3 regions of the Cobetia sp. MMG027 genome follow, and region 3 is predicted to be linked to each of the others. Evidence: predicted binding sites of a transcription regulator. Region 3 holds the regulator's gene; each other region holds the start of a gene.
What was found. The regulator PhoB, encoded in region 3, activates phosphate uptake and scavenging genes when phosphate is short. The targets are predictions, from matches to a motif close to TGTCATANNNNTGTCANA.

Region 1 (5,298 bases), on a different contig from region 3:
GCAGCAGCGTCTTGCGGGCCAGATCATCCCCGTATTGGCGGTCGGTCTTCATCAGGCCGATCAGGGCATCGAGCGCCAGCTCGTAGTGGCCATCGGCAAGATCACGCATGGCGCGCTGGTAGCGGGCCTCGCTGTCATCCCGCTCGATCATGGCCTGGACCTCTTCCGGGCTCGGCGCCTCGGCGATGAAATCGATGCGTGCACGCACACCACGCGCCTTCGGGCCATCACGGTCTTCCGGCTTGAGAGAGTCCAGCAGCTGGCGGGCCTCTTCGCCGTTGCCTTCGGCGACCAGGACCGAGGCGAGCTGGATGCGGTAGTCCGGTGTCTCGGGGGATTCCTGTGCCAGCTGCTGGTACATCGCCTTGGCGGTCGCCAGATCGCCGGTTTCCAGTGCGCTGGCGGCCTGCTCGACGAGGCTGGGGCCGGCACCGGCAGCAGGCATCACCTTGTGCTGCTCGAGGAACTGGCGAATCTCGGCTTCCGGACGGGCGCCGGTGAAGTTGCCTGCCAGACCGCCCTGGATGACCAGCTTGACGTCGGGTACCGAGCGCACTCCTAGCTGGGCAGCGATGTCCTGCTGTTCCTCGGCGTTCAGCTTGGCGAGGATGAAGCCACCGGCATATTCACGAGCCAGCATCTCGAGAATCGGCGTCAGGACGCGACAATGCTCGCTCTGGGGAGACCAGCAGTCCAACAGCACCGGTACCTGCTGCGAGGCCTCGAGGACCTGCTGCAGATTGCTCATGTCGACATCGATGATGTAGGTGTTGGCGTCTTCTGCCTGGCGGGGGGCGCTGGCAGCAGCTCCGCCTACCACGCCTTGTGGTTGGGCGGCGGTGGTGTCATTGCCGGTCAGTGGCTGGCCGGTATTGGGATCGATGATCATGATGCATGCCCCGGAAGTGTCTGCGATTCAAGGCTCGCACGCGAGCCGGCTGGCCTGATGATGCGGGCCGCGGCGGGCGAGTTCAAGATGTGCAGGGTTCATCTGGCGCGGGCGGGGGGCTCAAGGCTTGAGGTCGTCCCCGGCCAGGCGGGCGATGCACTGGATCTCGTCCTCACTCAATGGCATGACGGAAAGGCGGGCACGGCGGACCAGGTGACTGTCGGCCAGCTCGGGCTTCGCCTTCAGGCGCGCGATGGGAAGTGCACTGCGCAGCGAACGCAGATAGCGCAGGCGCGGAGCGACCCAGCGCGGCGTCTTGCCGGCCTCGAGGTCCGCCATCTGGCGAGGGTCGAAGCCCTTGTGCTCGGGGTCGCTGGCTGTCGGGTCCGGCAGGGCGAGCTCGCTGACCACGGCCAGCCCGACCACTGCAGGTACCTTGCAGCTGGAGTGCTGGATGAGCACGACATCCCCGAGCTGCATCTCGCGCAGGAAGTTGCGCGCCTGATAGTTGCGCACGCCATCCCAGAGTGCCGGCGACTCGCGGCGCAGGTCTTCCAGCGAGAAGGCGTCGGGTTCGGTCTTGACCAGCCAGTGGCGCATGCAGGCACTCCTTCGAGACTGACGTGATGAGTGTGAAGGTGATGGGCGTGGAGAATGGGAGGAATGAGGTCCGGGCGCTGGCCTCGTCGATATCCTCGCACAGGAATGTCACGCATACGAAAAAGGCCTGATGCAGGGCATCAGGCCTTTCGAATTCTTGGTAGCGGGGACCGGATTTGAACCGATGACCTTCGGGTTATGAGCCCGACGAGCTACCAGACTGCTCCACCCCGCAACACTGGGTACTGCCTTTGCTCCAACTCCGACGCATCAGAGGTTGGTAGCGGGAACCGGATTTGAACCGATGACCTTCGGGTTATGAGCCCGACGAGCTACCAGACTGCTCCATCCCGCAACATCACGTTGTTTCCCAAGTGCCGAAACTGCTGGCGCTTGCTGGTAGCGGGGACCGGATTTGAACCGATGACCTTCGGGTTATGAGCCCGACGAGCTACCAGACTGCTCCACCCCGCATCAACGTGGGGCGTAGTATAAGGATATACAGTGCTGAGTCAACCGTTATCCCGTAATCAGCCGGAAGACTTTCCTGAGGCGGCCAGGCGATGGGGGGGAGCGAGAGTGATGGAATTGACCTCAATCAATGTGAGAGATCTGCTACATACTTTCCGTGGGAATCCTGTCCATACTGAGAGTGACACGCCTCGCGCAGGGCGGTGACAGTCTTCACCGAGCGCACGGTTGTCGCCATGCTGTCAGAGACGCCTGTCAGTGTTTGTCGTTACCGGAAGATCGCCAGCCAGTCGATGAGCGATCAACGGCGAAATGCCATGCTGTGCTCCCTTGCGGGCACAGGACGTTCCAGGAACAGGGAGAGACAATAACATGACGCAAACAGCACCCGTTGCATGGGTCACCGGTGGCACCGGTGGCATCGGTTCCGCCATCTGTCGTGAGCTGGCGAGCCAGGGGTACCAGGTGATTGCCGGTTACAGGAACAAGGAAAAGGCAGAAGGCTGGTTGCAGGAACAGCGTGCTGCCGGGTTCGAGAACATCGCGCTTTCCGGTATCGAGCTGGACAACTTCGAAGCCTGTCAGGCAGGCGTCAATGAAATTCGCGAGCGCTTCGGGCCGGTGGCCGTGCTCGTCAACTGCGCAGGGATCACGCGTGATACCTCCATGCGCAAGATGAGCTACGAGCAGTGGCGCGAAGTCATCAACTGCAACCTCGATAGCGTCTTCAATACCTGCCGTGCCGTCATCAATGACATGCTGGAGCACAAGTACGGCCGCATCGTGAACATTTCCTCCATCAACGGCCGCAAGGGCCAGTTCGGTCAGGTGAACTACTCGGCCGCCAAGGCGGGCATGCATGGTCTGACCATGGCGCTGGCACAGGAAACCGCGACCAAGGGCATCACCGTCAATACATTGTCGCCGGGCTATATCGCCACCGACATGATCATGAAGATTCCGGAAGAGATTCGTGAATCCATCCGCGAGACGATTCCGGTCAAGCGTTATGGTCAGCCGGACGAGATCGCTCGCGCGGTGGCATTCCTCGCGGACGAGAAATCCGGTTTCATCACCGGTGCCAATCTGGACATCAATGGTGGCCAGTTCATGGGCTGATGTCCGTTCGTGCTCATGCGCCCCGGCGTCTCGCGACGTACCCGCAGGGTGGCAGAACCCGGCAGGGCGGAAGAGGCCATCAAGCGTACAAGAGGCCGCAGAGCGCACTCACAGGAACCAGGATCTGACAGGAGAGGGGCAAGCGCACTTTTCCTGTCGTGAACACGACGAAGCCCCCGTCTCTCTCGAGACGGGGGCTTCGTCGTCGTAGGGTGCCGGTCAGCTGACTGTCTATGCCGACCCGACGCCGTCAGTGGTTGAACAGGGCATCGAAGCGCGGCAACTCGGCCTGCCAGGCTTCCCAGTCCAGCGGACCATTGGCCAGCAGCGCATCCAGCACCTCGTCGAGTTCCTCATCACGCTCAAGGCGCTCGCCCAGTTGCTGATTGATGCGGGCCACCTGAACGGTCAGGCGCCGCGATTCGTCTTCCGCACCCAGCGGCGCCTCGAACAGGATCGCCAGATGGACACGCAGCTCCGCGAGGCGCTCATTGGCGGCGTTGGCGCTGACCGGCTCGGCACGGCGCATCTGGTTGCGCGCGGCATTGGCCTGGCGGCTGGCATCGTCGAACGCCGATGACTCGGGGAGTTCGACATCCTCGATATTGCCCTGGCGTGCACTGGCATCGGCGACGGCATGTTGCTCCAGCAGGTCGCGCCACTGCTGCCATTCCTGGCGCAGCTGCTGGGCATGGAGTTCATCCAGGCGCTGTTCGCGACGCTTGAGAATGCCATTCCAGCGCCGACGCATGCCGTCACCGCGCTTGCCACGCGGCAGGGCACCCAGCGCGTCGGCTTCCTTGAGGGCGTCGTCCAGCTGGGCGGCGTCTTCCAGGGTCGTCGGTTCCCAGCTATCGAGGCGCTCGATCAGAGCCTGCCATTGTTCGAGGCGGACCTGCTCGCGCGTGTCACGCGCTTCACGGTCCTGATCACGTGCGGCGAAGATGCGGTCGCAGGCGGCGCGGAAGGCAGACCACAGGCGTTGCTCCTCGCCCTTGGGGGCACGGCCCAGTTCCCGCCAGCGAGTCTGCAGTGCCTTGGCCTGCTCGGCGCGCGCACGTGCCGGAGCGTCTTCATCGGCCAGCGCTTCGGCGGCGTCCACCAATGCCTGCTTGGCCGCGGCGATCTCGCCGGCGCGCTGGTCGATCAAGCCTTGCAGCGCGGTCAGCGCTTCACCGAAGCGATGCGACAGCTGGCGGCCCGGGCCTGCCGGTACCGGAGTGTGACGGCGCCACTCTTCGCGTGCGCGGTCGCGGATCTGGCGCAGGGCGTCCGGGTCCGCATCGCCCATGGCGTGTCCATTGAGCGATTCCAGCTGCTCACAGAGCGCCTCACGCATGGCAAGGTTGTGCTCGCGCGCCTGCTTGCGCGCTTCGCGGTAATCCTGCAGCTGTTGCTTGATGCTGTCCGAGGCGCTGCGGAAGGACTGGCTGGACTCACGGCTGGCAGCGGCATCGCCCAGGCTGCGCCACTGCTGAATCAGTTGCTGATGCTGGCGGTCGCGCTGCTCATCACTGAGGTCCTCGCGCTCGGCCAATGTGGTGATGGCTTCCAGCAGCTGTTCACGCTTGGGAGCGGCGACGAAGTTCTGCCAGTCACGCAGCTCCGCGACGCGAGCGCCCAATTGACGAAGGCGCGTCTGACGCTCGCTGTCGAGCTGGCCTTCGGTGCGGTCGCGCAGTGAACGATGCAGGCGACTGGCGGGCTTGAGCTTGCCGGCTTCCAGGTAGGTGTCCAGCTGATCCAGTTCGGCGCTGATGGCTTCCAGATCAAGCGTTCGGGGCTTGTCGCTGCTGTCCGTGGCAGGCTCATCGGTCGCGGCGGCCTCGTCGGCACTCTCCTCACCGGTCGTCGCCTGCGGTGCAGCTGCCTCCAGCGCTTGGCGCACGGCATGCAGCGTTCTGGTGAGCGGCAGCTCTGCCGGCCAGGCGATCTCGCGCTCGAGACGTGCCATCTGCTCCAGGTCATTGTCGACCAGCGCCGCGTCCATCTCGCCCTGACACAGCTGATGGCGGTACCAGGCATCGAGCGGGTCCTGCAGCTGTTGCTGCAGGCACTGATGACGTTCGAGCAGTTCGGCCGGGGCCGAGAACTGGTCGGTCAGCTCGCGCCAGCGTTCGCCTTGCAGACGACGCTGAGCCTGAAGGCTGGCGAAGTCGTGATCATTGACGCACTCGCGACTGAGGAGGTCCGCGCGCGCCTGGTGCAGGGCCGTGAGG
Region 2 (5,298 bases), on a different contig from region 3:
GCTCACCCCGCTGGCCACGACGGTAGTCATCATGCACGGCCACGCAGGCCAGCTCACCCATGGCAGCGTCACGACTGACATGCAGGGCTGCACAGCCGATGATCATGCCGTCACGCTCGAGCACGACATAGTCGTCGATCTCGTGCTCGAGGCGTTCACGCGAGCGAGCGACGAGGATACCGCGCTGTTCCAGCGGCCCCAGCAATGCCAGCAATCCTCCGACATCCTCCAGGCGAGCTTTGCGCAGCTGTTCGTAGCCCTGGCGGGTGATCATGGTGCCGATCCCGTCGCGGGTGAACAGCTCGCCCAGCAGCGCATCGCGATCCCGCCAGCTGAGCAGGTGAGTGCGACCGACGCCGCGCCGCGCCGCACCGCAGGCCGCGGCCAGATGACGAGACAGTTCGCTGTCATCCTCACGTGGCGGCGCCAGGGCGGCGGCCTGCTCAGGGTTGAGCTGACGCAACAGTACGCCATGCTCATCGAACAGCCCCTCCCCTTCTCCCAGCAGGATCAGCTTGTCGGCGGCCAGCGCCACGGCCGCGTGCTCGGCCACCTCGGCCGCATCGAGGTCGAAGACTTCGCCGGTGCTGGAGAAGCCCAGCGGCGGCAGCACCACGATGGCCTGCTGGGAAAGCAGCCCCTGGATGGCCTCGCTGCGCACCCGACGCACCTCGCCACCGTGCAGGAAGTCGACGCCCTCTCGCACGCCCAGCGGCTTGGCCATCACCAGATTGCCCGACACGGCGGAGAGCTCGACACCATGCAGCGGGGTATTGGGCAGCCCCAGCGACAGGCTGGCCTCCAGGCGCAGGCGCAACGTGGCGACCTGCTGCTCCAGATGCGCGAGGATGTCACGGGTGACGACCCAACGTCCCTGATGACGCTCGGCCTCGATTCCCACTCCCTCCAGTGCTTCCCTGACCTGCGGACGCACGCCGAACACCACCACCAGTCGCACGCCGAGGGTGTGCAGCAACGCCAGATCCTGAATCAACTGCGTTCGTCGTGAGGAAGACAGCGCTTCGCCTTCGATCAGAATGACGAAGGTGCGCCCACGGTGGGCGTTGATGTAGGGAGAGGAGTTGCGAAACCAGTCCGCGAAGGGAAAACGCGTGTTCAAGAGCCAGCTCCGTGCAGGAGGGAGGAAAATGACATGTCAGGCATGCCCATGAATCATCATATCAGCGCCGCAGCCTGCACGGCGAGCGACGCCCCTGACATCCATGCGGCCTAAACGAGAAAGGCGACCCGAAGGTCGCCTCTCTTGTTTTTCAAAAACGTTTTTTCAAAAACGTTTTTCAAGTGCGTCTTGCCGATACATCTTGCCGATGCGTCTTGCCAATGCATCTTGCGTGTTTCTCTCATGCAGCGCCCTGTCCGCACACCCCGTCGCAAGCCCGGGCGCTGAGGCAGATGTCGGCTTAGCCGAACATGCCCTTGAACATGAAGAAGAACAGGATCGACAGGATCGCGCCGGCCGGCAGAGTGATCAGCCAGGACATCACGATGGTACCGATCACGCGCAGGTTGAGCGCTGCCATGCCGCGTGCCAGACCTACCCCCAGCACCGCACCGACGAGGGTGTGGGTGGTGGAGATCGGCAGGCCGGTGCCGGAGGCCAGCACCACGGTGGAGGCCGCCGCCAGGGTGGCCGCGAAGCCACGAGACGGGGTCAGCTCGGTGATGCCGGTACCGACGGTGGCGATGACGCGGCGACCATAGGTGACCAGGCCGACGACGATACCGCCGCCACCCAGCACCAGCACCCACCAGGGCATGCTGGCCTTGGCGCCGATCTGACCGGCGGAATCGACGACACTGATGATGGCTGCCAGCGGACCGACCGCGTTGGCCACGTCGTTGGAGCCGTGGGCGAAGGCCATGGCACAGGCGGTGAACATCATCAGCAGGCCGAAGACCTTCTCGACGCCGCTGAAGTCGAAATCATCCCCGGTGGCGCGATTCTTCTCCTTGAGGCGAGAACGCGCGACCTTGCGCTCCATCAGCACGCCGATCCCCATCACGATGGCACCGATGACGACGGCCAGCAGCAGACTGGACTCGAAGCTCAGGTGCAGCCCGACATGCTTGAGGCCCTTGACCATGGTCACCATCGAGATGATGAAGCCGACCAGGAACATGTACATCGGGACATAGCGCTTGGCGGCCGCGAACGGGTCTTCATTGTCGAAGATCAGCGTCTGCACGGACTTGAACAGCACGAAGGCGATGGAGCCCGCCAGCAGCGGCGAGACCAGCCAGGAGGCCGCGATCTGACCGACCTTGGGCCACTCGACCGCATCCACGCCGAGACCCGCCGCCGCGAAGCCGACGATGGCACCGACGATGGAGTGGGTCGTGGAGACCGGCCAGCCCTTCATGGACGCGATCAGCAGCCAGATACCGGCGGCCAGCAGTGATGCCAGCATGCCGTAGACCAGGAACTGCGGATTCTGGATCAGCAGTGACGGGTCGATGATGCCCTTGCGGATGGTATCGGTGACTTCACCACCAGCCAGCCAGGCACCGAGGAATTCGAAGATCACGGCGATGACGATCGCCTGCTTGATGGTAATGGCCTTGGAACCAACCGAGGTACCCATGGCATTGGCGACATCGTTCGCGCCTACACCCCACGCCATGAAGAAACCGAATACGCAGGCAAGGATGACGAGCACATCGCCGTATTGAGCAATGATGGACATTAGGGAACTCTTGAGCAGATGGCAGGACGTCCTGACAGCGCTTAGCGCGCCATCAGGATCTGCAGTCGGGTACCGACCTTTTCAGCTTGATCGGCGACATCGCCGACCCAGTCGATAATCTTGTAGAGGAAGATCACGTCGACCGGTGGCAGAGCGGCTTCCAGCGAGAACAGGGTCTGGCGGATCGCGATCTGCTGTTCGTCGGACTGCTTCTCGAGCTCATGCAGCTCATTGATCAGCTTGTCGACCAGCTCGCTCATGTTGCGCCCGAAGCCGGACTCGACAAGATCTTCCAGCTCGCCCAGCGCACGGCGCGCCTGGCAGACCGATTCGACCGCAGTCTTCAGATACTCACGCATGGCGGGCACCAGCGCGGTGGGTATCTGCATGTGGCGACCCAGCATGATGCCGGCGATATCCTTGGTGACGTTCGCGATGGAATCCTGGACATGGATCAGCTCGAGAAGGTCGGAACGGGATACCGGCAGGAACAGCGAATTGGGCAGATTGAGACGCAGCTGCGTCTTCAGTTCGTCCGCTTCACGCTCCAGCTTGCTGATGGTCTGACGAATGCTGGCCGCCTGATCCCAATCACCCTGTTCGCAGGCGTCGAAGAAGGTCAGCAAGTGCTGGGCACAGTCGTCTGTCTTGATGATGTGGGTGTGCAGCGCCTTGAAAGGCGAGCGCCCGAACATCGAAGAGAAAGGGTTGGTCGTTACCATAGTGGCCGTCGGCGTTAAGGATTGACGCGCGGAGTGTAGCAAAGCCTTTGTGACGATCACATAACTTTCATCGTAACGACACGATACCGCCATGCTGTTGTACTTCACGCAACATCAGCGGCAGTCGGGGGGAACTCGAAGGATTCCAGAGGAGAGATTGTCATGTAGCGACAGGACGCGGGGTCGCTGACTGATTACATTGTTCATAATATAACCAAGGAGTTGGCGGCAGGCAATTCATGTCACACAAATGTCACGATACTGTCATATCACTGTGATTCTGCTGACGGATCACCTGCCGTGGGAAGGCTGGCGACACGCTCTGCGCTTGCCTTGGCAAGGGACAGGCGCGAGCATGAAGCCGCCGGGGGCTGCCTGTCCCGGGATCTCGGACAGGCAGCCAGCGTCCTCGTATCGCTGTCGTCATCCATGCCCGGCCATCTTCATTCTTCATCTTCTCGTACAGGGAGTGCCGTCGTCATGGCGCAGGAAATCGAACTCAAGCTGGCGCTGACCCACAGCGGCCTCGGACGCACGGCGATTCTGGAACGTCTTGCGGATATCGCGGAACTGGCTGGCACCACGCCCCGTCGTCGCTGGCTGGCCAATACCTATTTCGACACGCCTGAGCATGCGCTGGAACGCGCCAAGATGGCATTGCGCCTGCGCCGCAGTGGAGAGGATGCCGACAGTCCGGGCCCCTTGCGCCAGACCCTCAAGACCAGTGGCGAAAGCCATGGCGGCCTGCATTCGCGGGGCGAGTGGGAATGGGCGCTGCCCGACGGCCAGACAGGCCTCGATCTCGATGGCCTGCGCGGCCTTCCCCCTCTGCAGGCGCTTGAGGAAGGTCCGCGTGAGCACCTGCTCGGCGCCCTCGCCCCTACCTTCAGCACGGATTTCGAACGTCATGCCTGGCAGCTGGAGCTGACGGTGACGCAGGATGGCCAGACAGCGGGTGTCGGCGTCGAGATGGCGCTGGATCTCGGCCACGTGAAGGCAGCAGGTCGGGAAACGCACATCCGCGAGATCGAACTGGAACTCACTGGCGGTGACGACCTGAGCGCCGAGCAGCGCGAAGGGGTGCTGTGGGCGCTGGCGGAATCCCTGGCCAGCCGACTGGCCCTGCGCCCGGCAGATGCCAGCAAGGCACGCCGCGGTGCCGCACTCAGAGATGGCGAATGGCACGAGAAGACGCTGGATACCACCGACACGAATGCCCTGCTCGCCGCGGCCATCGATGCCCTGGATGCACATGCCGACCGCCAGCAGCAAGATGACATGCGCTGGCACGATCACGCCCTGGCCGCCTTCTCGGCCCTGGCCTCGCGCCTGGCCGCCAGTCAGCATCCCGGTCATGTCCATGCGGTGGCGCTGACGGAGGCGCTGAGCGAATCCCGTGAGCAGGGCACGTCAGACAGATGGATGACAGCGGCCTTCGGTCAGCACAGCCTGTCGCTGCTGGCGGCATTGCGCAGCCGAGGCCAGTGAGGCAGCTCATTAAAAGCTCGTTGAGAAAGCTCATTGAGAGACCCCGGTGAAATCGCTCGCTGAGCGCCAGGCCATCGCGCCCTCACCTGCCCTGCCCCCACCATCGCGTCGCAGCCCGCCCCGGCGCTGCGACGCCAGTCAAGGAAGCCCGCATGCCTGAACGCCAAGGGCCGGCCAACGAATACGGCAGTACGTCACAATCCGCCACCGCCCCCCCTCGCTCCAGCGATTTCGAGCCGGCCAGCGGCAGGCTGCGCGCCCGGCTGTTCCACTGGATCTTCGAGTCCGACACCAAGGCGGCCAAGGCCTTCGATATCGCGCTGGTCGCGATGATTCTCGCCAGCGTCGCCGTGGTGATGCTCGATAGCGTGCCATCGCTGAAT
Region 3 (5,298 bases):
TGGCGGGTGCCGTCCTGATGTGGCAGAGCCACTACCGACAGCTGCCTGCCCCGCGCCGCTGAGCCAGGCTTTATCGCGAGCGTTGACGAACGCAGATACCACGACGCCCCGCCGTGACCTCATGCAGAGGGCGCGGCGGGGCGTTCGTGTCAGTGGGGCTGCAACCGTCAGGCAGTCGTCGCGCAGCGGCGTTCCGCCGGGAAATGACAACGGAAGCGTGCGCCCTCGCCGGGCAGGCTGTCGATCTCCAGGCGGCCCTGATGGCGGATCAGCACATGCTTGACGATGGCCAGCCCCAGCCCGGTGCCACCAGTGGCGGTGCTGCGTCCCTTGTCGATGCGATAGAAGCGCTCCGTCAGGCGCGGTAGATGCACGGGATCAATGCCGTCACCGTCATCCTCCACCTCGACCATCACGCCCTCGGTGGTGCTCTGGCAGCGCAGCGTGATGTGGCAGCCTTCCGGCGTGTAACGCACCGCATTGAAGACCAGATTCGAGATCGCGCTTCTCAGCTCCTGCTCCTCACCCATCAGGGCCAGTCCGGGCTCGACCTCCACCGTGATGACATGTCGCTCCTTCGAGAGGCCTTCGGCATCTTCCCGGATACGTGTCAGCAGCTGCGCCATGTCGATGCGACGTCCTTCGCCCGACAGCTCGTCGGTCTCCAGGCGCGACAGGGTCAGCAGATCCTCGACGAGGTGCTGCATGCGGTCGGTCTGACTCTGCATCTGTCCCAGGCCACGCTGCCAGCGCGGGGGCAGGTCATCGGCATAGTCGGAATAGGTCTCGAGGTAGCCGGCCAGTACCGTCAGCGGCGTGCGCAGCTCATGGGAGACATTGGCCACGAAATCGCGGCGCATTTCCTCGAGACGGTAGAGACGGGTGACATCGCGCACCATCACCAGGCGCTCGTTGTCACCGAACAGGGTGATGGAGATCTGCAGGGTCAGGTTGTCGGAGAGCGGCGATTGCAGGGTCAGCGGCTCACGATAGGCCAGCCGATTGAAGTAATCGATGAACACGGGGTCACGCAGATAGTTGGTGACGTGCTGGCCGCGGTCGTGACTGGCCTTGAGGCCGATCAACTGCTCGGCAGCGCTGTTCCACCACTCCATGTCGCCGTGGTTGTCGAGCATCACCAGGCCATCGCGCATCGCTTCCGAGGATTCCTGGATGCGATTGAGGATGCTGCGCAGTCGCTCCTGTGCCTGACGCTGACCCTTCTGGTAGCGATACAGACGATCGAGCAGATCCCCCCAGACGCCATCGCCGGGCGGCGGCTCTTCATGGGGGTTGGTGATCAGCCAGGTGTAGAGGCTCTTGAGATGCTTGAGATGGACGAACAGGTACAGCGCCAGCCCCAGCGCCAAGCCCCAGCCCAGCAGGCCGAGCAGTCCGCCGACCAGCCCGAAGCCGCCCGCCAGATAGCCCAGCCGCCATAGCTCGTTCGTCCAGTAGCGCATCCGCGTCTCAGGCCTGGGCGCTGAAGCGATAACCGGTACCGCGGACGGTCTGGATCAAGTGCTGATGCCCCTCGCCCAGCGCCTTGCGCAGACGACGAATGTGCACGTCCACGGTGCGCTCCTCGACATAGACATTGCCGCCCCAGACCTGATCCAGCAGCTGGCTGCGGGTGTAGGCGCGCTCCTGATGGGTCATGAAGAACTGCAGCAGGCGGTATTCGGTGGGGCCGACCTCCAGGGAGTTGCCGTGTGCGGTCACGCGGTGGCTGGCGGGGTCGAGCATCAGACCCTCGACTTCCACCGACTCCTCGACGCCCTTGGGCGTGGTGCGGCGCAGCACGGCCTTGAGGCGTGCCACCAGCTCGCGTGGCGAGAAGGGCTTGGTGATGTAATCGTCCGCCCCGGCCTCGAGCCCCTGGATCTTGTTATCTTCCTCGCCCTTGGCGGTGAGCAGGATGATCGGCAGCTCCGCCGTGGTCTCGTCACGCTTGAGGCGGCGCGCCAGTTCCAGCCCGCTGGTGCCGGGCATCATCCAGTCCAGCAACAGCAGATCGGGCTTTTCATCGACGACGATGGCGTGGGCGTCCTGGGCATTGTCGGCCTCCAGCACGCGGTAATCCGCCATTTCCAGGGCGACGGCGATCATCTCGCGTATCGAGGATTCGTCGTCGACAATCAGTACGGTCTTGGAGCTCATCGCTAGATCCCATGCAGCAGTCGGCGCACGCGCCAGAATGACAAGTCGATGACGATTACAACCTGCTTATATGACAGTGAGATGACAATCGCCAGCTTGGCAGCTTGGCAGCTTGGCAGCTTGCCGCCCGGCTTGCCAGCGAGTCCCTCAACTCTCGCGAGGTGTGAATGTCACGCCTCGCCGCACGAGGAAGGTCGCTGGCAGACCGGATGAGGACTCGGGCCCGTTGGCCGGAAAGAGGGGTCAGGCAGCTGGCCAGGTCGCCAGCGCGATGCCCGCGAAGATCAGCAGGCCGGACCAGTGGTTGTTGAGAAATGCCTGGAAGCAGGGGCCACGCTCCCGCTCGCGAATCAGGCGCTGCTGCCAGACGAAGGTCACGGCCGCCGCGGCCAGCCCCAGCCAGTAGAAGATGCCCAGCGCCAGGTGCAGGCCGATGCCGATCAACACCGCCAGCATGCCCAGCTGCAGCAGACCGATCATCAGCGTGTCGGCGCGGCCGAACAGGACGGCGGTGGACTTGATGCCGACCTTGAGATCGTCATTGCGATCGACCATCGCATAGGCGGTGTCGTAGGCCACCGTCCACATCAGGTTGGCCGCGAACAGCCACCAGCCATAGGTCGGCACCTCCTCAAGCGTCGCCGCGAAGGCCATCGGAATCGCCCAGCCGAAGGCGGCACCCAGCACCACCTGCGGCAGATGATGGAAGCGCTTCATGAACGGATAGCTGGCCGCCAGCAGCACGGCGACGATCGACAGCAGCACCGTGGTCAGGTTGGTGAAGCACACCAGCACGAAGGCGGCCGCGACCAGCACACCGAACAGGGTCAGCGCCTCGCGCTCCGTGATGCGTCCTGAGGTCAGCGGGCGATCCCGGGTGCGTTCGACATGCTTGTCCCAGTGGCGATCCGCGTAGTCGTTGATCACGCAGCCGGCGGCACGCATCAGATAGACGCCAGCCACGAAGATCAGCAGCGTATCGCGGTCCGGTAGCCCATCGGCCGCCAGCCACAGGGCCCAGAGGGTCGGCCACATCAGCAGCCAGGTGCCGATGGGGCGGTCCAGACGAGTCAGGGCGAGGTAATCGGCCAGTTTGGACGGGCGGGAAGCGGATGACGCTGACATCAGGACTCCTGATCGAACGGCAGTGGGGAATCAGAGTTCCAGGGCGTGCTGGAACCGAGGGGTGAAACCTTCCTGGACCAGTACCCGGAAGCGACCGTGCGAGAACATCGAGCGGCGCATCCACAGGCTGGCGGTGCGTGCCAGCGGCTGCGTGCTGGCAAGCCTCAGTGGCGCCCGGCTGACATCGATGGCGCTGCGGGTCAGGTCAGGCTGGCGGAACAGCCAATGGCCCAGCGAGCCTTCGCCGAGCGTCGAAAGACGGTGGCCATGGGCCAGGTCCAGCGCCGCCAGCGAGCGCGCGATCACCCAGGGCTCATCGCCATGACACAGGGCCACTTCGCGCCGCCAGACATGGCGTCGTGGCGCGATACCCAGCATCCGCGCCTCATCCCGCCGGGCAGGGCCGGTGTCCTGCAGCAGCAGGCGCACGCGCAGCCCCTGACCATCGAGCATGCGCATGGCGTGATCGAGACGCTGGGTCAGCGAGTCGCTGGAGGACAGCCATGGCCACCAGCCGGCCGGCATGACGCCTTGCAGGCTCGCGGCGGGCTGCCAGTGGCGGCGGACCGCCGAGTCCATCGCTCTCTGGTGAGCGCAGGGAGTGCTGAGTTCCGAGCGAGACATGGCCCGGATAGCGATCTTGCCGGCAAACGCTGCCGAGTGGGAGTGACAGACCACGATGAATTCCCTGTCAGGATGACAAGTGGCGAGTCTAGCACGCCCGAACCGCAAGGCCTGCAGCGTGAGCATGCCCGCGCCAGTGGCAGGCTGGTATGCTGGGGCCCGACTACCCTCTTTTCCTCTCGGATCGATCTCAGGAGATGGCGCCATGCGCGACCCTCGTACCCTTGTCATCATCGGCACCGGCATGGCCGGCATTGGCCTGGCGCGTGCCCTGCGTGCGCGTGACAAGGACAGTCGACTGATCCTGGTCAGTCAGGACAGTGGCCACGATTACGCCAAGCCTCTGCTGTCCACCGCCTTTGCCAAGGGCATGAGCGCCCGGGCATTGGCACGGCAGACCTCCGTGGCCCTGGTGGATGAACTGGACGCCGAGCTGCGCACCCATCAGCGAGTGACGAGCATCGATACCCACGCGCGACAGGTCTGGCTGGGCGAGGAATGCCTGGCCTATGACGAGCTGGTGCTGGCACTCGGTGCCGCGCCACGGCGACCCTTCCCCATCGATGACTCGGTCGGCTCGCGCGTGATGAGCATCAATGATCTCGATGACTACGCCGCCTTCAGCGCCACGCTGACGGCAGCGCGTGAGGCGGGGGAGAGTGGCCGTGTCGTGATCGTCGGTGCCGGTCTGGTGGGGTGTGAATACGCCAATGACCTGAAAGCCGCAGGACATGAGGTCACCCTGGTCGCAGCGGAAGACACTCCGTTGGATGGCTTGCTTCCCCAGGCGCTCGGCCGGCGACTTGGCAAGGCCTTCGATGCCATCGGCGTGCGTCGGCTGCAAGGCGAGATGGTCGAGACCATCACCGCCGGCAAGGCAACGCAGGCGCCCGTCAGCGTGGTGCTGCAGAGTGGTCATGCGGTGGAGGGCTCGCTGGTGCTGCTGGCCACGGGGCTCGCGCCACGCATCAAGCTGGCACAGGGCGCGGGGTTGAGTGCTGGTGGGGACGGCATCCGCGTCGATCGTCACCTTGCCACCTCCCGGCCGCATGTCTGGGCGCTGGGAGACTGCGCCAGTGTCGAAGGGGTCAATGCCATGTACGTGCAGCCCCTGCAGGCCGCAGCCCGGGTGCTGGCCGCCAATCTGTGCGGCGAGGCGGTCGAGCTCGACTGGAAGGCCTGGCCCGTGCTGGTCAAGACACCGGCGCTGCCCATCGTGGCCTACCCGCCTCGGACGGCCGTGGCGCGCTGGGACATCACGGGCGAGGGAGATGATCTTGATGCACGCGCTCTCGATGCGAACGAACGCTTGATTGGATATGCGTTGACAGGCGCCTCCGTTCGCAGGAAAGTCGAGCTGGCGCGGCAGGCACCGCCGTTGCTAGGCTA

Region 1: the regulator PhoB is predicted to act here: its motif matches at 2,190-2,207, upstream of phbB (acetoacetyl-CoA reductase).
Region 2: the regulator PhoB is predicted to act here: its motif matches at 3,679-3,696, upstream of PJK54_RS04930 (CYTH domain-containing protein).

Annotation. Positions count from the first base shown of each region.
Region 1 covers NZ_JAQJIO010000016.1:26,844-32,141, reverse strand. Annotated here, with positions in the region: gene PJK54_RS17300 (tetratricopeptide repeat protein) at 1-889, opposite strand, end outside; gene PJK54_RS17295 (EVE domain-containing protein) at 1,010-1,489, opposite strand; tRNA gene PJK54_RS17290 (tRNA-Met) at 1,648-1,724, opposite strand; tRNA gene PJK54_RS17285 (tRNA-Met) at 1,768-1,844, opposite strand; tRNA gene PJK54_RS17280 (tRNA-Met) at 1,887-1,963, opposite strand; gene phbB (acetoacetyl-CoA reductase) at 2,333-3,079, shown strand; gene PJK54_RS17270 (DUF349 domain-containing protein) at 3,330-5,298, opposite strand, start outside.
Region 2 covers NZ_JAQJIO010000003.1:186,421-191,718, reverse strand. Annotated here, with positions in the region: gene argA (amino-acid N-acetyltransferase) at 1-1,120, opposite strand, end outside; gene PJK54_RS04940 (inorganic phosphate transporter) at 1,422-2,705, opposite strand; gene PJK54_RS04935 (TIGR00153 family protein) at 2,747-3,427, opposite strand; gene PJK54_RS04930 (CYTH domain-containing protein) at 3,908-4,915, shown strand; gene PJK54_RS04925 (ion transporter) at 5,068-5,298, shown strand, end outside.
Region 3 covers NZ_JAQJIO010000006.1:266,825-272,122, forward strand. Annotated here, with positions in the region: gene cysZ (sulfate transporter CysZ) at 1-62, shown strand, start outside; gene phoR (phosphate regulon sensor histidine kinase PhoR) at 168-1,463, opposite strand; gene phoB (phosphate regulon transcriptional regulator PhoB) at 1,471-2,160, opposite strand; gene ubiA (4-hydroxybenzoate octaprenyltransferase) at 2,404-3,285, opposite strand; gene PJK54_RS10405 (chorismate--pyruvate lyase family protein) at 3,316-4,035, opposite strand; gene PJK54_RS10410 (NAD(P)/FAD-dependent oxidoreductase) at 4,115-5,298, shown strand, end outside.